3 regions of the Exiguobacterium sp. SH3S1 genome follow, and region 3 is predicted to be linked to each of the others. Evidence: riboswitches for the same ligand, from Rfam matches in the RefSeq annotation. Region 3 holds a riboswitch; each other region holds the start of a gene.
The links. Region 3 has a riboswitch for thiamine pyrophosphate ahead of thiT (energy-coupled thiamine transporter ThiT). Riboswitches for the same ligand answer to the same signal wherever they lie in the genome.
Positions count from the first base shown of each region.

Region 1 (7,584 bases), on a different contig from region 3:
GACGTTCGCCGTCACGTTGAAATGCGGGGCGTCAAACGCCTTGAAAAACTCATAATGCTTTTTACGCGGCCACTTCTCGAGATCAATTTGTTTCATCTATCTTCCCCCCTGTTCTTTCACTGTACCAAAAGCAGTACGGGAAGACTCAAAGCTTTTGCTTCAACTGCTCGTAATGCTCGTTCGCTAAATCAAAATAGACGAAGTCGCGGCGTTCGATCCGATCGAGCGTCGCCTTGAAATCACGCCAGCCACGGTCGACCATCTCCGGCGTGAGCTCACCTGACTTGGCTGCCGCTTCGAACTCATCCTCGTCTTTACGGACGACGTCACCGTTCGGGAAGATAAGGATGTCGAGCAGGAGGTCATCCATGTACGGAATCCCATCCTCATACCCGATCCCTTCAACGATATCGATGTACCATTGGACGATGTTGCCCCGGTCGTCGAACATGACGGTCACCCCGAACGGTTCATGTTCTGAGAAGTACTGGAGCCACGCGTAACCTGCGTCGGCGACGATGAACTCCTCGCCGTTATGCATCTTATATTGCGGGGCTCGGACGGCGTCAATTTGGAAGAGGGCGACGGTGCCCGAGAAGCGGTCGTCCCGCACCTCCATTTGCGCGTATCGATTTTTTAATATGCGTTCCCAATCACGACGATTGGCAAATTTTCGTTTTGGCATCTCTCTCTCTCCTTTAGATCAGTTTCCTAAATGTGTTCGCCAAAAGTCGACATTCCCCTGTTCAATCGTACAGGTTGTATTGATTGAACCAGACAAGGTAGCGATTCCATTTGCCCTAGATGAGAAAGTATCCAGGTTCTCATCCCATTTCATACATGCTACGCTAATGTAAAATAGGGAAATAATGTAACTTACTAGGGGGTTGTTTTATGAAACGGTTAGGACTACTTGGCTTAAGCGCGTTCTTGCTGACAGGCTGTACCGATCAAGCCGAGAAACCAATCGTCTCTCCTGATATGAACGAACAAGATGAAGAAGCGACGATCGAATGGACACGAGAAGATTTCAAAGACGTCTTTGACCAACACGAGACTGCCCAAGACTTGTTAGCAGCGCTCGAAACCCAAGGGCTAACACCGTTCCGGGAGACGTTCGAACGCGTCGTCATCGCCGGGGACGGGATCCATCATACATACGCCGATATTTATCCGTTCAAGCTCGACGACGGTACGTACGCGACCGTCTATGAGAATGAAGACGGTGAGATTGCCAACGGTCCCGAGTCGGTCGCACCGCTCTTTTGGCAAGAAGAGTCGTTCACGCAATTCGTTGAGGAGATTGCGAAGCGCAAATACGGGACGAGTGCCCCGCCGACCGACGTCACATTGACGCAAGACGAGTTTCAATCGATTTACGACCGCCATGCCTACACGTCAGCGCTCATCGTCGAGCTCGACGAATGGGGAGTTCAAGTCGCACGCGACCCAATCGAGAACGTCATCATTGCCGGGAACGGCGTCAAGGAAGTGACGGCCGACTTGATCGTCTTTGAGATCGAAAACGGCTACGCTATCGTCTACGACCAAGACGGTGAGATTTTGAAAGCACCGGAGTCGATCGCCCAGCTGTTTTGGAACGAGACGGATTATGAAAACCTGCTCGAGAAGAACGAGTGATCACGTACCGCGACGTTTCAAGTCCCGATACTCGAGGAACAAGTTAAGCCATTGGGCCGGTTTATCGGCTGACTCGGACGGATCATACCGATAGTTGGTCACATATACATGCCACGACAGCGCCCGATACACGCAACCGAGCTCTTCAGCGATCAACAAATGGCGCCATAGCATGTCCCGAGGCGCTACACCTTCCCACTCAGCCAAGTAGACGGTACGCATCTTCTGAATCTGTTCATACCATGCGACTTCATCGTCTTCTGGCAACAAGTCGTAGAGCGCGTTCCAAAACACACGGACGCTGAAGAACGGATGGGTGACGGTCGCATCGCCCCAATCGAGAATACATAAGTCATCCGTCTGTTCGCGCCAAAAGATGTTGCCGCCATGTAAGTCGCCGTGCTCGAGACTCATCGGCAGCCCAGTCGCGAGCTCGTCGCACATGGTGAGGAGTTCGTCTTGGAGCGCCAGCACCGCCTCTGCCCTATCTCGATCTAACCCCGTACATAACTCGGGTAAATACGTCCGTATCTCTTCTTTTAGACGAGCCGGACGCCGGTCCGGGATGCCGTAGGCCAAAAGAGTATCCATGTAATTCGCTTCTTTTCTCTGTAGTTTCGCATATTGACGCACAGCCGCTTCGTACCGACTGTGCTTAGGGTATTCGCGAAGTGCATCCCCGCCGATGTCCCGCATAAATAGCCAGTTGTGTGTCGCGTCAATGGCGATGACCTCCGGGACGAGTCCCGGATGCCGTTCGGCTAGATGCATCGACAGTTCAGCCTCGCCATCACTAATTGGCGTCACCGCCTTGGCGTAGTAACGGTCTGCTCCGTACTCTCCATACATCAAGTATGTCAAATCGGTATCTTTCACAACCCGCCACGTCACGCCTGGCACGTGACCATCGAGCCAGTGCTCGAACTGTTCACGGTAAGACTCGTCACGCCATGGGATCGCACCCCTCACTGACCTCACTTCCTTTCACCACACTTCGTTTAGGAGGAAATAATATGGACGTTGTCTATTATTCATACCCGGTTGATGCGTTACTCTATATGTATTTAGGTACGACGGCTGTCTTCAGCTTCATAATCGGTCTAGTCGTTCGCCGCGTGTCGAGGCGTCCAGATATCAGCTTTTGGACGACGATCGTGCTCAGCTTTGTCGGACTATGTCTTTCACTCGGCTGGTTCCGTAACGCCTCGGTCACCGTATTTATGGGTACACTCCCGTGGCTCATCAATCTCGTGTTTTCCCTGTTTTTATACGCCCTGTATAGCGGTATCATTTATTTCATCTTCCGACCGCGAAAAATTGAGGCAACAAAATAACGTTATGCTATACTCAAACCAATAAACGACCACTAGGGGAGCCTTCGGGCTGAGACGGCAACTGCCGGACCCTTCGAACCTGATCTGGCTCATACCAGCGTAGGGAAGTGGCTTGGATACGTCTGTCTGTCCACGCCACTTTTCCACTTGGAGAAGTGGCGTTTTCATTTTGAAAGGAGACACTTCATGCGTATTCAACAACTCACTTGGATGGCGATGCTCATCGCCATCGCCATCATCGGCTCCCTATTCATCTCCATCCCGACCGGTGTCGCCAGGGCCTATCCGGTGCAACATATGGTGAACGTCATCGCCGCCGTCACCGTCGGTCCGATTGGTGCCGTCCTCGTCGCGTTCGTGACCGGATCCCTCCTCGGTGTCGTATACGTCTTCGTTCAAGAAAAGTTCCGCTTCAGGCTCCTATTCGCTAAAATGAAAGCAAAGGAGTGACACGATGAAACAAATCCACCATCTCTGTATCCAAACGCCCGACTACGCGGCGTCGAAGCAATTTTATGAAGCGCTCGGTTTTGAGCTCGTCCAAGAGTCACCCAACTTCCATACCCGGGCGTTCAACAGTTGGCTCAAGCTCGGCGACTTCTATATCGAACTCCAGACGGCGAAGACCGACGAGACGTTATCGCCGTATTCGAAACATGCGGCCGGACCCGTTCACTTCGCCTTGTACGTCGATGACCTTGAAGCGGAAGTCGGTCGGCTCGAGGCGCTCGGTGTCACGTTCTTGCCGAAACACGGCGGGAATATCTACTTCGTCGTCGATGGCCACCTGAGCAAACTACAAGCCCCAGAAGGCACGATTATCGAGCTTCGGGACACGTTTTTGATTAAGTGAGGCGCTCGCCTCGCTTTTTTTCGTCCGCATCGCACACCTCCATGTTTCCCGCTGTCTGCGAACAGGTACATAAAAAGAAATACAGCGTGTACGTACCGTTTGGAGGCTATTTATCAAAAATAGGCGAGAATACGCCCACTTCTAAGCGATCGGGGCGAAGCCCTAGCGAAAGTGGGTGATGAATCGCCATGACCTTTTCTGGGTATAAATACCTAGAGGAGGTGAACGGCGTGTCGACACACAAGGGCTATAAATTCCGCATCTACCCGACCAAGGAACAGGAGGTCCTGATCGCCAAGACGCTCGGCTGCGCCCGCTTCGTCTTCAACCATTTCCTGGCGAAGTGGGACGAGACGTACCAGGCGAGCGGTGCGGGACTGTCCTATGGCGCGTGCTCCGACGCGCTCCCATCCATGAAAGAGGAGCTCTCGTGGCTGAAGGAGGTGGACAGCACGGCCCTGCAGTGGTCGTTGAAGCACCTGGCCGACGGCTACGAGCGGCTCTTCACGAAACAGAACGGGCACCCGCGCTTCAAGTCGAAACGGAACCCGGTCCAGTCGTACACGACGAACATCCAGGGCAGGTCGCAAAACCCCGAGATGTCGATCGTCGGGGAACGGCTCAAACTGCCGAAGCTGAAGTGGGTCCGGTTCGCCAACTCGAGACGGGTCGAGGGCCGGATCCTCAGCGCCACGATCCGCCGGAACGCGACGGGCAAGTACTTCGTCTCCCTGAAGGTCGAGCAGGACATCGGGCCGCTTCCTCAAACCGGCTCCTCGGTCGGCGTCGACGTCGGTCTGAAGCACTTCGCAATCTTGTCGGACCGGACGGTGTACCCGAACGACCGCCACTTCAAGTCGCTCGAGAAAAAACTTGCTCGCGAGCAGCGCAAGCTGTCACGCCGTCGGCTCATCGCCATGAGTAAGAAGGTGAAGCTGTCCGAGGCGAAGAACTACCAGAAGCAGAAGCGCAAGGTCGCGCGCATCCACGAGAAGATCGCCAACAAGCGAGAAGACTTCCTGCACAAGGTGTCGACCGAGATCGTCAAAAACCACGACGTCATCGGGATCGAGACGCTGCAGGTGAAGGACATGCAGCAGAACCGCCAATTGAGCAAGGCCATCGCCGACGTCAGTTGGTCGGCGTTCTTCCGCATGCTCGAATACAAGGCCGACTGGTACGGCAAACAGGTCGTGAAAGTCAGCAGGAGCTTCGCCTCGAGCCAGCTCTGCTCAGGTTGCGGCCATCAACACAAAGACGTGAAACATCTCGGCTTGCGTAAGTGGACGTGCCCGAACTGCGGCGCCCACCACGACCGCGATGTCAACGCAGGACTGAACCTCAAACGAGAGGCCGAACGCATCCTGGCCTCTTCAACCGTCGGGACGACGGGGTTAGCCTGGTCAGGTTTCGGTCGTTAGACCGGATGACCCAGGAATCCCTCACCTCTAAGCGCAGCGTAGGTGGGGGTAGTTCAAGAAACATCTTGATTATTGGAGTTATCTGTCACTATCACTTGCCAAACTATTTTTATTCAGCGTCTTGACCGCGAGCGCGTTCAACGTTCATTTTTTACTCGTCAACATCGGGATGATTCTCATGATGACGAGCTGGGCGTTGCTCGTGAAGACGAAAACACGGCGCTGGATTTTATTCGCCTCGCTGTTTCTACACAGTACACTCCTCATCTCCGACGTCTGGTATTATCGCTATTTCGGCAATCTGTTGTCGGTCGCGCTTTTGTCAGACGTTGGTCAGATGGGCGACGTCGGCGGCGGCTTCCTGACGTTGATTCAACCGACCGACTTTCTATTGTTCGCGGACTTGGTGCTTTATACCGCTGTCCTCGTCTATATGAGAAAAAGACCTGCGCAAGTCACAGGAAAAAACCGCCGGATCGCCGCTGCCGGTTTTGTCATCGGCTTGACCGCCTTCGTCGTTCCGTTAACCGTCAGTCAGCCGAATGATGACGAGCAAGCACCGATTTCAAACATGCGTGAATATTACGAGTACGGCTTTTGGGGGTATCACGGCCTCGACTTGTTCCGTGGCATCGGCGACCAACTCGGCTTCGGAGGCGACTTAACCGGACAAGAAGAGACGCGGCTCGGTACCTCGACTCCAACTGACGTCAAGACAACGGCGGATACGAACGTCATCATGCTGCAGCTCGAGTCGTTCCAGACGTCGGTGATCGGACAGACGATCAACGGACAGGAACTGACGCCGAACTTGAACGCGCTTCGTGACGAGATGCTGTACTTCCCGAACTTCTATCATCAGACGCACGAAGGCCGGACGTCGGATGCGGAATTCACGGTCAACACCTCGCTCTACCCGGTCAAATCCGGTTCGGTGTACACTCAGTACGGTGACCATACGTTTGACGCCTTACCTGAACGTTTGCGCCAAGCCGGCTATGATACGGCCGCGATGCATGCGTTCGACAAAACGTTTTGGAACCGCGACAACGTCTATGACAATATCGGCTTCAATCATTTTTTCAGCAAAGACGATTATCCCGCTCAGGACGTGATCGGCATGGCACTTAACGACAAAGACTTCTTGACCACTTCCGTCGAAGCGATGGACACGTTAGCGGAACCGTTTTATGCGTTCATGGTCGCTTTGACGAGCCATACGCCGTACGACATTCCGGAAGAAGAGAAGCGTTTGGACTTGACCGGATATGACGATCCGCTGCTTCAAAACTATTACCATACCGTCCATTACGTCGACGCGGCCGTCGGGTTGATGGTCGATCAATTGAAGGCGAACGGGACGTGGAATAATTCGTTAGTCGTCTTTTATGGCGATCATCGAGAAAGACGCACTCTCCAAAACAAAACGCGAATAACACCATGCCGCCCTGATTCGCTAAGGGCGGCATGGTTCGTTTCAATATACTTTCCGCAACTCGGTCAGCTCGATCTTCTTCATCGGCAAGAACGCTGCCGTTACCCGCGCCAACTGTTCCGGCGTGCCGGTCGTCAGCATCTCTTCCATTTCCCACGGAACGATTTGCCAGGAGACGCCGTAGCGGTCCTGTAGCCAACCGCATTGTTCGGCTTCAGGTACGGACGATAGTTCATCCCAATACGCATCGATTTGTTCTTGTGTCTCACAAAACGCGATCAACGACTGCATCTCGTTGAAAGCGAACTGGTGATGCTCGGCACTGTCCATGACGATGAACTCACGTCCAGATAAGACGAAACGGGCGTAGTTCAACTTCCCTTCTAATTCTGGGCCATCGTCTTTATCGTAACGGATCATCTGATCGTCGAGCACGTACGAGTCCGGGAACACTGTGACCCAATCGTCCATCGCCGCCTCGGCCCGGCCGAACGCCTCCCCGACGAACAACAGACACGGCGTCACCGTCTGGATGTCCATGCCGCCGTTGTGCATGATTTGCCAAGAGACACCGTGCTTGTCTTTCAACCAGCCGTAACGTTCACTAAAGTCGTACGTGTCGAGCGGCGTGAGCACGTCAGCACCGTCCGATAACTTGTCCCACAGCGTATCGACTTCTTCTGACGTCGGGAGCGAAATCATATAGGAGAAGGACGGATTCCGCTCCTTCAAGTTACCCGCACCGAGCAATTGAAAGAACTGACCAAAGAGTGAGACGGTGACGACCGTCGTCTCGCCAGGCGGGGTGTCGATAAGTTTCGTCGTATAATCGACGAATGAATCAGGAAATATCGAGACGTACCAATCGGCAATCGCTTCGACGTCTTGTTCGAACCAAAT
Region 1 covers NZ_SJUW01000003.1:18,986-26,569, reverse strand. The annotation lists gene EVJ26_RS04515 (tetratricopeptide repeat protein) at 1-96, opposite strand, end outside; gene EVJ26_RS04510 (ribonuclease FAU-1 family protein) at 146-685, opposite strand; gene EVJ26_RS04505 (hypothetical protein) at 895-1,641, shown strand; gene EVJ26_RS04500 (aminoglycoside phosphotransferase family protein) at 1,642-2,610, opposite strand; gene EVJ26_RS04495 (hypothetical protein) at 2,655-2,975, shown strand; TPP riboswitch at 3,000-3,098, shown strand; gene EVJ26_RS14515 (energy coupling factor transporter S component ThiW) at 3,162-3,425, shown strand; gene EVJ26_RS04485 (VOC family protein) at 3,430-3,828, shown strand; gene tnpB (IS200/IS605 family element RNA-guided endonuclease TnpB) at 4,017-5,249, shown strand; gene EVJ26_RS04475 (LTA synthase family protein) at 5,428-6,879, shown strand; partial or broken gene EVJ26_RS04470 (VOC family protein) at 6,904-7,584, opposite strand, start outside.
Region 1: another riboswitch for thiamine pyrophosphate. It lies ahead of EVJ26_RS14515 (energy coupling factor transporter S component ThiW); the one in region 3 lies ahead of thiT (energy-coupled thiamine transporter ThiT).

Region 2 (7,584 bases), on a different contig from region 3:
GATTACGATGAGTATATTGATTTTCGGGTCGTCAATTATGAGCAGATTCGGCACGATGCGAAAACGAGCTCTAGCCTGTTGCCGTTAGCCGATGCCATCAATTCAAAAGATCCCGCGATCCGCAAGCACTCGATTTTGACGCACGTCAACCAGTCCATCAATAACCAAGGGAAATACTTGCAGATGGGGCTTGAGAGCACGGACAGTGAAACGGTCCATTATGCGGCCGCGACGATGAACATTCTCATCAATCAGTATGAGCAGGAATTGAAATTGGCGAAGCGTGAATACGATTTAGGAAACCCGGAAACGATTCGCCGGCTAGCGACAATATACAAACGGATGGTTCACAGTGAACTGATCACGGAAGTCATGTTGAAAGACAAACGCGAGGCCTGGTTAAAAGAGATTTTGACAGCGAAGACACTGTATCCGCCGTCTTCATGGATTTATGAGGATTTAAACGAAGTCTACATCACGTTAAAACGTCCGAGAGATCAGCTCGAAATTTTGAAGGAGTATGTTCACCATTTCCCGGAACGCATCGAGGCCCACCTCATGCTCATCGACTTTTACTATGAACGGGAGCGGTGGACCGAGGTGAAGGCTGTCATGTTTATGATGCAAACACAATTTTCGTTAGACGATGTGCCGTATGAGCACCGACTGTTGTTTGAAGAATGGAGTGACTCGACATCATGGAAAAACGAACTATAATCTCATTCTCGCTCTTCATCGTGTTATTTCTCGTCGTCGTCGGTGCAATCCAATACTTGAGGATCCATTCCTTGCATACGTTGTTACCGAACGTTGCTGAACAACGAATGAATATCGATCAATTGCAAGGGGATGCTTCCGCTAAAACAGGAGAGCACCAACTTCAAGTTTACCTTGTCCGAGACGAAGGTGATTTGGCGGTCAATACGGCAGATAATTTATTGCATGGCTTGCGTTACGCCAAACTAGACGTTCGAGAAATTGAGGCGGGCGAGGTCAGTTCGATCGTGCCGTCGCCCTACAGTATCATCATATTTACAGGCGAAAAAACCACGACATGGCCATTGCAAGAGACGAAACGGTTCGTCGAACAAGGAGGCAATGTCGTGTTCGCCAACCGCTTCAAAGACCCCGCTTGGAATGAAGTGACAGGTATCGAAGAAATCGGTGAATTCGTTCCAGATGTTTATGGTCTGAACTTCGAAGAAACGATTTTCCCGGGTTATGTCGACTTGAATCCACCGGACGATCTGTTCGTCCATAGTGTCGTTGACTTCGCAATTGCAGACGAAGTGAACGTTATGCTGTCAGCGGAAGGGTTTCCCGTCCTTTGGGAATATGAGGTCGGTGACGGGAACGTTCTGTACTGGAATACAACGACCACCGATCAAAAGATGATTCGCGGACTGTTCGTCCAAACGCTCGGAACGTTACCGCCTGCGTTCGTGGGTGCCCAAGCGGCGATTAAGCTCATGTATATCGATGACTTTCCGGCTCCAGTCATGGACGGCAAGATGAAAGATGTCTCGGCGACACCACTCGATAAATCGGTTAAAGACTTCTTTGCCGAAGATTGGTGGAAAGACATGGTCGACATGGCTCAAGATGACGACATCATTTACACGGGCGCGATGATCGGGACGTACGAAGAAGAGATGGAACTGCTAGATGAAAAATTGATTAAACGCGGCGAGTTCCCGATGCTCTATTTCGGCCGAAAACTATTGGCGCAGGGTGGTGAAATCGGGTTGCACGGATATAACCACCAATCGCTTGTCACGGCCGATGAACCGATCGATCCGACGTACGGATATATTCCGTGGAAAGACAAGGACGAGATGAAGCGTTCGCTGCTACAGGCAGAATCGGTATTTGCTAACTATTTCCCGGCAGAACAACTCAAATCATACGTCCCACCTTCGAATGCACTCAATCGTACCGGTGTCGACGCGATTGCTGAGGCGTTGCCTGAACTGCGGACGATTGCGTCACTCTATACCGGTGACCCGGAAAGTGGTGATTTTGTCCAAGAGTTCGAATTTGATACGACACATGCCGGAATCTATCATTTCCCGCGCATCACGAGTGACTACGGGGAAGAAAGAGGTTCGATTTTCCAAATGGTTGATGCCATCGCTAACTTTGGAGTGTTTTCACACTTTATCCACCCGGATGACGTCATCGACCCAGACCGTGCCTTCGGTCGAGACTGGGATACGATGTTTACGAGCCTACGCAAAATCGTCCACGACGTAAATGACCATTATCCTCACCTGGAAGCCTATACACAGCACTATGCGACGGAAAAACTAATCACGTATCAAGAGGCAGACTTGAACGTCACGTTTGATGACGAGACCATTTATTTGACTGGGGACGGACTCGTCAATCCGTCACACTTTACCGTCCGTCTAAAAGTCGGCCAATCATTGGACACAGGCGAGTTCGCATTCGGTACGGTCGAGCAGATGGAGGCGGACCGTCCACTCTATCTCGTCCAATTGACATCAGCGAACGCTGAAATCGCCATCAAGGGGGACCCACAATGAAGATTGGGCTCGTGTTAGAAGGGAGTTACCCGTATGTGAGCGGAGGTGTCTCGAGTTGGACGCAGACGCTGATTGAAGCGATGCCGGAAGTCGAGTTTGAAATCATCTCGATTCAGCCGTCGGTCAAGCGACCAGAAGATATGAAATATAAGTTGCCGCAAAACGTGTCAGGAATCACGCACCTTTATTTAAGCGATACGGATAAAAAGGCGAAGGGTCGAATGAAACTCGACGCCGAAGACGAACGGAAAATTTCCGAATGGCTCATGTTGAAAAACCCGAATCGGCAAGCGCTCGGCATTCTCGGGAAACAAGTCCCGTCAAGCCAAGCCTTCTTCTCAAGCGAGTTCTTTTGGAGCAACGTAAAAGCAGCTTACGCAGAAGAAATGAACGGCGGATCGTTCATCGACTATTTTTGGATGTGGCAGAGTATGTATATGCCGATCTTGCGTGTGTTGCATCAACCGTTACCAAAAGTCGATCTCGTCCACTCCATCTCGACAGGCTACGCCGGCGTCGTCGCATCTTACATGAAAGAGACGCAAGGCATCCCGTTCATTTTGACCGAACACGGCATCTACTCACGTGAACGCGAGGAAGAAATCCTTCAGTCTTATTGGATTCCGTCCCCTTACAAACCGAGGTGGGTTCGCTTTTTCCACCACTTGTCACGCGAGGCGTATAACGCGGCCGATGAGATTATCACGCTGTTTGAGCGGAATCGCGAATATCAAGAGTGGATTGGGGCGCCTAGCGAGAAGACAAAAATTATCGCCAACGGGATTGACGACCGTCATATCCGCGCTACGCTTGAGCGAGCCGAGAATGATGTGTTCCAAATTGGGGCCATCGTCCGCCTCGTTCCGATCAAGGATTTGAAGACGATGATCTATTCCGCAAAAATCCTTCAAGAGCGCCATCGGCTGTTTAAACTGACAATCATGGGTCCGCTTGATGAGGACGAAGAGTACGCTGAAGAGTGTCATCTACTGATTGAGCAGAGCGGGCTGACCGACTATGTCGAACTCGTCGGGAAAGTGAACGTGCAAGACTGGTTGCCGAAATTTGATTTGTTGTTGTTGACGAGCATATCGGAAGGGCAGCCGCTCGCCATTTTAGAAGGGATGGCGGCTGGCATCCCTTGGGTGGCGACCGATGTCGGGGCTTGTTCGGAACTACTTTACGGACGCGCTGACGATCCGTTCGGTCCGGCCGGCTTCATCGTTCCTCCGGTCCATCCGGAAGCCATCGCTGACAAAGTCGAATGGATGATGGATTATCCGCGCGAACGGATGCGCTTCGGTAAAAACGGCCGCGAGCGTGTCCGTCAGTATTATCGATTGCAACAGTTCGTCGACCGCTATAAAGCCATCTATGAAGCGAGGAGGGAACAGTATGGCGGGCATCGGGTTTAAGTTACAAAAGTTGTTTCAAGAAGACTATTACTCTTCAAGACTGAAGGCGTACACGTTTTCCGGGCTCGTCACATCAGGCCCTTGGCTGATCGTCATCCTCGTTGTCGGTACGATTCAATGGTTGGCGTTTCAGATGCCGATGTTGTCACTCGAGGAACGGACGCTGTTTATGCTATCCGTGTCTTACGCGTTCATTTTCTCGCAAATTCTATTTAGTTTTCAGCAGCTCGTCGTCACGCGATACGTGGCCGATTTATTTTATGAAAAGAAAGCCCATGAGATCTTTCCTGTCTTCACCGGCATGTTAAAAGTGACGATTCTTGCTGCCGTCGTCATGTATAGCGTGTTTTGGCTGATTTCACCGCTCGGTTTAGCCTATAAGCTCGTCCTGTTCGTCTTATTCATGACCATCAACGTTATCTGGGTCATGTTCTTGTTCTTGAGCGCCGCCAAATTTTATCAAGCGGTCGCTTACAGCTTCTTGCTAGGCGGGGTTATTTCAGTCGCGAGCGTCTATTTGATCAGTCGTCTCATGGTCAACCCATCGAGCCTCGAACTTCTGTTTGGCTTTACCGTTGGGATGGTCGTGACGCTGTTCGGGCTATTCTTCGCGATGCTCCGAACGTTCCCGCTCAGGTATGCGACGCGAGAATTTTCATACTTCCGGTACTTTGATAAGTATCCGGACTTGTTCGCCATCGGTGTGTTATACGTGCTTGGGATCTGGGTGACCAACTTCATCATCTGGTTTGGTGAAGGGCGCATGGTGATTGCCGATTCGTTCGTGTTCAATCCGTATTATGACACGGCCGTGTTCTGGTCGTACTTGACGATCATCCCGACCCAGCTCTTGTTCGTCGTCGCTGTCGAGACAAGGTTTTACGAGCGCTACCGAACGTTTTACGGCTTGATCAATTATGGCGGGGCGTTACACCAAATTGAGAAAGCGAAGCAGACGATGACGACGGTGTTGAAAAATGAATTGATCCGACTTGGGCGAAGTCAAGGTGTTGTCACCTTGTTCGCGATCCTGATGGCGGGTGTGTTCGTCGGGTGGATCGGTGTCCCGGAAGAAGTCGGCCAGATTTTCCGGATGACGACGCTCGCCGCGTTCGCGAACGCGATGATTCTCGTACTGACGCTGCTCTTGCTGTATTTTGAGGACCGGCGTGGGGCGTTGTTCGTCAGCCTCTCGTTCTTCATACTGAACGCCTTGTTCACGTTGTCGTTACTATCGCGCGGGATCGATTGGTATGGGGTCGGCTTTGCTGTCAGCACGACGATCACGTTCTTTATCGCAGGACTGCGCTTGATTTATTTTATGGGGAAGGTCGATTATTACGTGTTTGCGGCCTCGAACCGTCGTAAGCTCGGGACAGAACGGTTCTCGCATTTTGGGACCGCGCTCAACCGTCGCTTCTCGCGTTAAAGAGTTTGCATTTTTCAAAAAGATTGATATGATGTGGTCGAAGATGACCAAATTTCATAATGTTTGCCACTAGGGGAGTCGCTTGACGCGGCTGAGATGGACGAGGTCCAGACCCTTTGAACCTGATCTAGTTCACGCTAGCGGAGGGAAGTGGGCGAAACGTCCTGTCTCACACTCTTTGTGTATGGCCGACGCCGCTTCCGTTATGGGAGGCGGCGTCTTTTTTATGCAAAGGAGGAGAATACGATGACGTTTACCGCACATATCCGCCAAGAGGCCGACGCCTTGTTTGAGGCGAGTTTCCACCATCCGTTCGTCCGCGCGCTCGGAGACGGGACGCTCGACGAGGCGAAGTTTCGGCATTACGTGATGCAAGACTCGTACTACTTGAATCAATTTTCGAAAGTTCAGGCTAAAGGGGTGACTCTTGCCCCGAAGATGGAACTTGCGAGCCGTTTTTTGACGCACGCCAGCTCGATCCGGTCATGATCGCTAACAGCGGAGCACGCGAACGGACGGACGGTTATGGAAGCGGCACTAACGGAAAAACAGTTCATCCATATTGCCATCGCCCACGGATTACAGATCGGCAGCGGGCATGGACTGACAAATCATTGGGCGTACAACAAGCACCCGAAGGAGGTGGTTTCCATTGAATCCATCGCCTATCGTTGAGCGATTAAAGCTCTACTTCATCTGCGGCACGGCAGATACGTTTGACCTCGTTCAGACGGTCGAAACGGCGCTTCAATGCGGCGTGACATGTTTTCAATTTCGCGAAAAAGGTAAAGAGCCACTGTATGGGGATAAAAAAGAAGCGATGGCACGAACGTTGCATCCACTTTGTCGACAGTACCGTGTCCCGTTCATCGTCAACGATGACGTCGAGCTGGCAATCAAACTCGATGCGGACGGAGTTCATGTCGGACAAGAAGATGCGATAGCCGAAGTCGTTCGTCGGCGAATCGGTTCAAAGAAGTGTCTCGGTGTCTCGGTCCACTCGCTCGAGCAAGCCGCAACGGCTTCGAGATATGCCGATTATGTCGGAATTGGGCCGATTCATCCGACTGTGTCGAAACAAGACGCGGCCGAAGTGAACGGAACGGTGCCCATTCGGCAAGTGCGAGCCCGGTTTCAGCATTTGCCAATCGTGGGGATCGGTGGAATCATGCCTGAACACGTCGAAGCGATTCGGCGTGACGGGGCTGACGGCGTAGCTGTCATCTCGGCCATTGCTTCTGCACCGGACGTGGCCATGGCCACACGGCGTTTCGCTTGTCTCTGAATTTTATTTGAGGAGGAAGACAGATGAACGTATTTGTAATTGGAGCGAATGGACAGATTGGAAAGCAACTCGTAGAACGATTGAAGCAGGATGGGAAGCACGAAGTCACCGCGATGGTACGGAAACAAGAGCAGCTAGACGAGTTCAAAGCGAACGGCTATCAGGCGGTTCTCGGAGACTTAGAAGGTGATGTCGAGACGTTGAAGCAAGCGATGAGCGGCATGGACGCAGTCGTGTTTGCGGCCGGTTCGGGCGGCAGCACGGGAGCCGACAAAACGTTACTTATCGACCTAGACGGTGCAGCCAAAAGCGTCGAGGCGGCCCAAGCGAACGGTAACATCAAGCACTTCGTGATGCTCAGTGCCTTGAAAGCGGAAGACCGCTCGGCATGGCCTGATTCGATGAAGCCATACTACGTGGCGAAACATCATGCGGACCGTTTGCTCGAACAGAGTGGACTCGATTATACGATCGTCCGTCCAGGCGCGCTCACAGACGATGCCGGTACAGGCAAAGTGAACGTCGACAACGTGACGACGGGTGAGATTCCGCGGGCGGATGTCGCAGCGTTCTTGGCCCATGTCATCGGTCGACAAGAAGCGGCAAACAAAGCCATCGACTTGGTCAAAGGTGACACTGCAATCGAAGAAACGATATAAACCATGCGAGCGAGCGGATTCGAATCCGCTCGCTTTTTCGCGGTGATGTGACCGAGCGATGTACCAAATCAAGTAGCAAGGAAAAACGACTATGCGATTTGCGATGACGCGTTACAGAATTTGCGAACGAGAAAGCCCACTCCTTTAGTGGTGGGATGAACGTGAGCTTGATTTCGGGGTCCCGCTAGTCGGAACTTCAGAAATCTACAAGCAGAATCTTATTCCAAGAAAATGTATCACTAAAACAAAC
Region 2 covers NZ_SJUW01000003.1:57,386-64,969, forward strand. The annotation lists gene EVJ26_RS04720 (tetratricopeptide repeat protein) at 1-717, shown strand, start outside; gene EVJ26_RS04725 (DUF2194 domain-containing protein) at 699-2,546, shown strand; gene pelF (GT4 family glycosyltransferase PelF) at 2,543-3,961, shown strand; gene pelG (exopolysaccharide Pel transporter PelG) at 3,942-5,390, shown strand; TPP riboswitch at 5,452-5,556, shown strand; gene EVJ26_RS04740 (thiaminase II/PqqC family protein) at 5,637-5,879, shown strand; gene EVJ26_RS04745 (hypothetical protein) at 5,916-6,065, shown strand; gene thiE (thiamine phosphate synthase) at 6,043-6,675, shown strand; gene EVJ26_RS04755 (SDR family oxidoreductase) at 6,699-7,334, shown strand.
Region 2: another riboswitch for thiamine pyrophosphate. It lies ahead of EVJ26_RS04740 (thiaminase II/PqqC family protein); the one in region 3 lies ahead of thiT (energy-coupled thiamine transporter ThiT).

Region 3 (7,584 bases):
AGGGCTCAAAACGAGGATGCCGTCTTGATTTTAGGGGACGAGCATGCCGGGATCGCCCTCGTCGCCGACGGCATGGGGGGGCATGAAGCAGGAGAGGTCGCGAGCGGGCTCGTCATCGAGCAGTTTCGTCGCGCCTTTCCGACGCTTCCGGCCACACCGTTAGCGATGGAGACGTGGTTCCGTGATAACGTGGAGCTGGCAAATGAGCAAGTGCTTGAATTCGCGAAGCAGTCTAATCTCGTCATGATGGGGACGACCATCGCTGGCGTCTGTTGGCATGACGAAACGATTGTCATCGTGCACATCGGCGATAGCCGCGTCTACGCCCTTCGTGGCGGAACACTCCAACAATTGACGGAAGACCATTCTTACGTCAACGTGCTAAAACAACTTGGGGAATTGACGGAAGAAGAAATGCGGATCCACCCGAAACGAAATATTATCACCCGTGCGATCGGCTCAAAAGAGCACGTCGAACCTGATCTGCAAGTGTTTGCCGACCCCGAGTTCGACACGATTTTAATCTGTACGGATGGCTTGACGACTCACCTGACAGATGAAGCCATCAAACACGCCTTAACTCGTCCCATCTCTGCGGACGCTAAGGCGGACATGTTGATCGATCAAGCCAACCGATTGGGTGGGAGCGACAACATCACTGTGGCGCTCGTCCAATTCACAGATAGAAAGAGAGGATGAATCCGATGCGAAGTGGAGAACGAATCAACGATCGTTATCGGATCGAACAACAAATCGGTAGCGGCGGCATGGCAAATGTCTACCGGGCTCACGATGAGATTTTAAACCGAACCGTCGCCATTAAGGTGTTACGATCTGAATTCTCGCATAACGAACAATTTATACGCCGGTTCGAACGAGAAGCCCATGCGGCAACCAGTCTGAACCATCCAAACATCGTCGCCATTTATGACGTCGGAGATGAACAAGACATTTATTACATCGTCATGGAACATGTCGATGGTATGACGCTCAAACAATATTTACAGGAAGAGTACATATCAATCGAGGAAGCGTTACGGATCATGGGACAGATCTGTGATGCGATCGATCATGCCCATGCCCATCGCATCATTCATCGGGATATCAAACCGCAAAACATGATGATCGACCAAAACGGGAACGTCAAAGTGACCGATTTCGGGATTGCCGTGGCCATGTCGAACGCGACGCTGACCCATACGATGTCAGTCCTCGGGTCGGTCCACTACTTCTCTCCGGAACAAGCGCGTGGCAAGTTTGCCGATGAGAAGTCAGACATTTATTCGCTCGGTGCGGTGCTATACGAACTTGTGACAGGACGAGTCCCGTTCATCGGTGAGACGCCGGTCGCGGTCGCGTTACAACATTTGCAAGATGATCCGATCCGACCGCTCGACTTGAACCCTAAAATTCCACAAGCGCTTGAGAACTGTATTATGCAGGCGCTCGCCAAATCGCCGGGGGCACGACATGCCTCGGTTGCTGCTTTTAAAAAAGACTGCTTGACGTCGCTCAGCTCAGACCGCGCGGACGAACCGAAACGGATGCCGACAGAACAAGACGAATTTGATCAGACGCTCGTCATGGCACCTGTCGTTCCGGAAGAACCGAAAGAAGTCGTCAAGCAGCCGGCAGCTGCAGTCGAACCGGAATCGGCGACACCGAAGAAACAAAAGAAAAAGAAGTGGTGGCTCTGGCTAGTGCTCGTTCTTTTATTAATTGGTGGCGGGGTTGCCGCGTATGTGGTTGCAGATGAAATGTCACGTGCCGTCGTGCCTGATGTCGTCGGTATGAGCGTCGGTGATGCGACGACTGAACTGGAAGCATCCGGATTCATCGTTGAGACGACAGACCGGGTGAGTGACAACGTGTCTGAAGGCGACGTGATTTCGCAAAACCCGCAACCTGGACGGAAGCCGAAGCGCGGAACGGTCGTCACCATCGTCGTGTCCGCTGGAAAAGAGACGGTCGAGATGCCTGACGTCGAGGGATTGTCGCAAACAGCAGCGGAACGAACGTTGAAAGATCTTGATTTCACAGATATTGAAATCCAATCCGAATCGTCCGAAACGGTCGACAGCGGAGATGTGATTTCGCAGTCGATCACGCCAGGTGAGGAAGTTATCGCGTCGGAAGAGACGGTCACGCTCGTCGTCTCGACCGGAAGCAACAAAATCGAGCTCGCCAATTTGACAGGCTATACGTTCGAAGAGGCGTCAACTTACGCCGAGCAAAACAACTTGAAAATCGTGAAACGCGATGAGTATTCGACGAGCATCCCGGCGAATCAAATCATTCGTCAACTTCCGACGTCAGGGACGGCGGTCGATCCGGGAACGGAACTGACGGTCATCGTCTCACAAGGGGTCGAGCCGACCGACATCTCGATCGAGCGAGAAGTGGACGTCGAAATCGAACCGCCGGCAGAAGGTGAAGAGGCGGAGCCGGTCGAAGTCGTCATCCGTACCGTCGATGCCCGTGGTGAGATCGAAGTGTTGCGTGATATGATCACAGAAACGACGACGTATTCCTATACGCTCGTCATTGCTCCGGACGAAGTCGGTACCGCGACGATTGAAGTCGAGGGAGAAGTCGTTCGGACCGATACGGTGACATACGCCCAAGCAAAAGATTCACAATGAAGAGGTGGCGTGCGCGTCACCTCTTTTCTAAGGAGGAAACAGGATGAAAGGAACGATTATTCGCTTGCAAGGTGGATTTTATGATGTCATGACCGAAACGAAAGTTGAAATCAGATGTCGCGCCCGGGGAAACTTCCGGAACCGAAACATTTCGCCCGTCGTCGGGGACGACGTCGATATTCAAGACCAAGGGGACGGGACCGGCTACATCATGGCTGTCGATGAGCGGTCGAACCATCTCGTCCGTCCGCCGATCGCCAACATCGATCAGGCGTTTCTGCTCTTTTCCGTGAAAGAGCCGGCGTTCTCGTTTCATTTGCTTGACCGCTTTCTCATTTTGATCGAATCGAAGCAAGTTCACCCGATCATCGTGTTGACGAAGATGGACTTGTTGCTAGAAGCTGAAAAGGAAAAAATTAGTGCGGCGGCAGCGCTATACCGTTCGATCGGCTATCAAGTCATTGAGACGTCGACCGAAGACGGAGCTGGGATCGAGCTCATCCGCAGTGCGTTCAAAGACAAGACGAGCGTATTCGCCGGACAGACCGGCGTCGGGAAGAGTTCGTTGCTGAACGCGGTCGCACCGGAGCTTGAACTCGCGACTGGTAAGATTTCGAAAGCGCTTGGCCGCGGGAAGCATACGACGCGTCACGTCACGCTCATCACACTCGCGGACGGGTTCGTCGCCGATACACCTGGATTCTCGAGTCTTGAGTTCCCGGAAGAACTTGAAGTCGAGGAGATGCGTTGGTGTTTCCCTGAATTCGTCTTGCGGCACGATGACTGTAAATTCCGTGGTTGCGCCCATTTGAACGAGCCAGGTTGTGCCGTCAAAGCGGCGGTCGAGGCCGGAGAAATCGCTTCCACCCGCTATGCGAACTATGTTACGTTTATGGAGGAATTAAAAGATAGACAACGGAGGTACTAACATGATTAAAATCGCACCATCGATCCTGTCGGCCGATTTTGCCAACCTTGAGGCAGAGGTCAAAGCGGTCCAAGAAGCAGGGGCCGATTACATTCATTTTGACGTCATGGACGGTCAGTTCGTGCCGAACATCTCGATTGGACTGCCGGTACTCAAAAGTTTGCGTGACAAGTCGGACATGGTATTAGACGTCCATTTGATGATCGACCAGCCGGAACGGTTCGTCGAGGACTTCGTTCAAGCAGGCGCCGATATCGTCACGGTCCATGTCGAGGCGACAAACCATTTGCATCGCGTATTGCAACAAATCAAAGGAGCCGGCGCTAAGTGTGGTGTCGTCTTGAACCCACATACACCGTTGTCGTCAATCGAGCACGTGCTCGGTGATGTCGATATGGTGTTGCTCATGACCGTGAACCCTGGCTTTGGCGGCCAAGCGTTCATCGAAGCGGTCGTCCCGAAGATCGCGGCGCTCAGCGAGATGCGCCAAGCGCGTCGTCTCGACTTCGAAATCGAGATCGATGGCGGGGTAAATCCTGCGACGGCAAAACTTTGTATCGACGCAGGTGCTGACGTCCTCGTTGCCGGTTCGGCCATCTATAACGAACCGAGCTATAAAGACGCAATCGATAGCATTCGCAACGCGTCTCGTGTATAATCGTCTGTAGAACAACAAATATTGTCGCAAGGGGTGTCACATCTGTGGCTGAGAGGCATGAGCTAACCCTTTGAACCTGTTCCGTTCACACGGACGTAGGGATGTGGCGAAAATGCACGTTGCTACACGATAGCAGCATGGCGTTTACGTCATGCTGCTTTTTGTCGTTCACTCATATCAAGGAGGGAATAAGATGAAACAACGTTTAAAACTACAGGCGCTCATTGAAATCTCGCTGTTCGCCTCGCTCGGACTGATCTTTGACATGCTCATCCCATATCGGTTGCCGCAAGGCGGAGCAGTCAGCCTGGCGATGCTGCCGATTCTCGTGATGGCGTATCGGCATGGATTGAGAGGCGGACTCGCGACAGGCGCGCTTGTCGGGACGCTACAACTGTTATTTGGGGCCTATATCTTCACACCGGTCCAGTTTTTACTCGACTACACGGTCGCCTACGGCCTCGTCGGAGTCGCCGGTATCTTCGCCGGTCAAGTCAAACAGTCGGCAAAAGACGGCGCCAAGAAAACGCTCACGTTCTATTTGATTCTCGGGGCGTTGATCGGCTCGGCGCTCCGATATGTTGCGCACGTCGTCTCCGGCATCGTCTTCTTCGCCGAGTATGCGGAAGGACCGGTCGTCTTGTACTCGCTCGGCTATAACTTGACGTATATGTTGCCGTCGTTCCTCGTCTCGGCGGTCGTGATCGTGATCTTGTTCACGTCGGCGCCGCGCTTCGCGACGCTCGCGACACGGGACATCAGATAATGCGCGTCTTGATTGTGGCTGCGAGCCCGGAAGCGGTCCCTGAGCTTCCTCGGAACGCCGATTACGTCATCGGCGTCGACGGCGGCTATCATACGCTGCTCGACCGTGGGATGAAGCCGGACCTGCTCGTCGGTGACTTTGATTCGTTCACAGGCACCGTGCCGGAGGAAGCTGTCCGTTATCCGTCTGAAAAAGACGTGACCGACCTTGAGATCGCTCTCGAGGCGGCACGAGGGAAAGGGGCGGACGTGATCGACGTGTACGGTGCACTCGGAGGCAGACTCGATATGACGCTCAGCAACGTCGGTCTGCTCGAGGCGTACCCCGAGATGCGGTTGTTCGCAGACGGGCAAGAAGTCCGCCTCGTCGGAAAAGGGGACTATCGTCTCCCGCGTCGTCCTGACCATTACTTGTCGCTCGTACCTTGGAAACGGGCCTCGGTCTCGATTCGTGGCGTCAAGTACCCGCTCGAGAACCATGACGTCGTCAGCCATGAGGCGCTGACGATCTCAAACGAGTGGTCGGCGGAAGAGGCGGACTTGCTCGTTCATAGCGGCAACGTCTTGATTATGTATATAAAGAAATAAACAAAAAAAATCCCATCGGCGCATGCCGCTGGGATTTATTTCGTTCGTGTATGGTAATTATACGCGTTCAACGAGACCTGATTTAAGAGCGCGAGCTGAAACCCAAACTCGTTTAGGTTTACCGTCAACGAGAATGCGAACTTTTTGTACGTTTACACCCCAAGTACGTTTTGTCTTGTTGAGTGCGTGCGAACGGTTGTTACCTGACTTAGGTGACTTACCTGTTACGTAGCATTTACGTGCCATGCGTTTCCCCTCCTTTTTTATGTGGGTTCGTCCTAATAGACACTCGTTTATATTAGCATGGGTTTTTTCACGATGCAACTAGAAAATAACCGGATGACAAGAAAAAAACTTGACATTACGGATGAGGATTTTAATAATGAATGAGGGTTGCGGTTACAATTGACCGAGTTTAGGGGCATGTCCTTTTAATAACTAGGTACTTATTGTAGAATATACTGTAGGAATCATTCCGAATAAAGGAGGCTACTCCATATGGCAATTGAAATGAAGACAACATATGGCAATATTGATATCACGAACGACGTGGTCGCGACACTCGCGGGCGGTGCGGCGATGGAATGTTTCGGCGTCGTAGGAATGGCGTCACAAGCTCAACTGAAAGACGGGATCGCAGAACTGCTCAAACGTGAGAACTATGCGCGTGGCGTTGTCGTACGTCAAGATGGAGAAGACGTACATATCGATATGCACATCATCGTGAGCTACGGGACGAAAGTGTCGGAAGTCGCGTACAACGTGCAAAGTCGTGTAAAATACACGCTCGGTGAAACTTTAGGATTAAACGTTTCGTCGGTAAATATATTCGTACAAGGCGTTCGTCTGACGAATGACTGACGAGAACGAAGGAGGATTTGGTGTGGGGTTAAAACGTTTAGATGGATTGGTGTTTGCGCAGATGGTCGCAAACGGTGCAGCCAACTTGAGCCAAAATGCAGATTACGTGGATTCGCTTAACGTCTTCCCGGTCCCAGACGGCGACACGGGAACGAACATGAATTTGACGATGACTTCAGGTGCGAAGGAAGTGGCCGCACTCAACACGGCGAATATCGCTGACGTGTCATCAAAGTTTGCCCGCGGTCTACTTATGGGGGCCCGTGGGAATTCGGGTGTTATTTTAAGCCAATTATTCCGTGGTTTCGGTAAATCAATCGAAGGAAAGACAGAATTATCGACACTCGACTTTGCCGAGGCACTCAAACGTGGCGTCGACACGGCATACAAGGCGGTTATGAAACCGGTTGAAGGAACGATTTTGACGGTTGCTCGTGAAGCGGCCGACGAAGCGCTCCGTGCCTCTGAGTCGACGAGCGACTTCAATGAGTTCATGGAGCAAGTGATCACGGAAGCGAAAGCTTCGCTCGAACGGACACCTGATTTGTTGCCGGTCTTAAAAGAAGTCGGTGTCGTCGACTCAGGCGGTCAAGGTCTCCTCGTCATCTATGAAGGGTTCCTCGCGAGCCTTGAAGGGAAAGAGCTCGAGAAGCCGCACGCACCGGTCATGGATGCCCTCGTTGAGGCAGAACACCATGCTGCGCAAGGTTTCATGTCGACGGAAGATATCGAATTTGGATATTGCACGGAGATCATGGTCCGTTTCCAAGACGAAAAGTTGAAACAGACTCCGTTCGATGAGGACGTGTTCCGTAACGAGCTGTCTGAACTCGGAGACTCTCTCCTTGTCGTCGCCGACGAAGAGTTGCTCAAAGTCCACGTTCACGTCGAGACGCCGGGCGACGTCATCACGAAAGGACAACGTTTTGGTGAGCTTGTCGCAGTCAAGATCGAGAACATGCGTCAACAGCATTCGACGATTCTTGAAGAAGAGCACGGTGCCAACCAGCACGGCGTTCAAGCGACTGCCGTCAAAGCGAAAGTGCCTTACGCGATCGTCACCGTCGCCATGGGTGAAGGTGTCAGTGAACTGTTCCGTTCGCTCGGTGCCGCACATGTCATCGAAGGCGGGCAGACGATGA
Region 3 covers NZ_SJUW01000001.1:205,877-213,460, reverse strand. The annotation lists gene EVJ26_RS01115 (Stp1/IreP family PP2C-type Ser/Thr phosphatase) at 1-699, shown strand, start outside; gene pknB (Stk1 family PASTA domain-containing Ser/Thr kinase) at 705-2,642, shown strand; gene rsgA (ribosome small subunit-dependent GTPase A) at 2,686-3,570, shown strand; gene rpe (ribulose-phosphate 3-epimerase) at 3,572-4,228, shown strand; TPP riboswitch at 4,248-4,347, shown strand; gene thiT (energy-coupled thiamine transporter ThiT) at 4,422-4,994, shown strand; gene EVJ26_RS01090 (thiamine diphosphokinase) at 4,994-5,581, shown strand; gene rpmB (50S ribosomal protein L28) at 5,639-5,827, opposite strand; gene EVJ26_RS01080 (Asp23/Gls24 family envelope stress response protein) at 6,080-6,442, shown strand; gene EVJ26_RS01075 (DAK2 domain-containing protein) at 6,465-7,584, shown strand, end outside.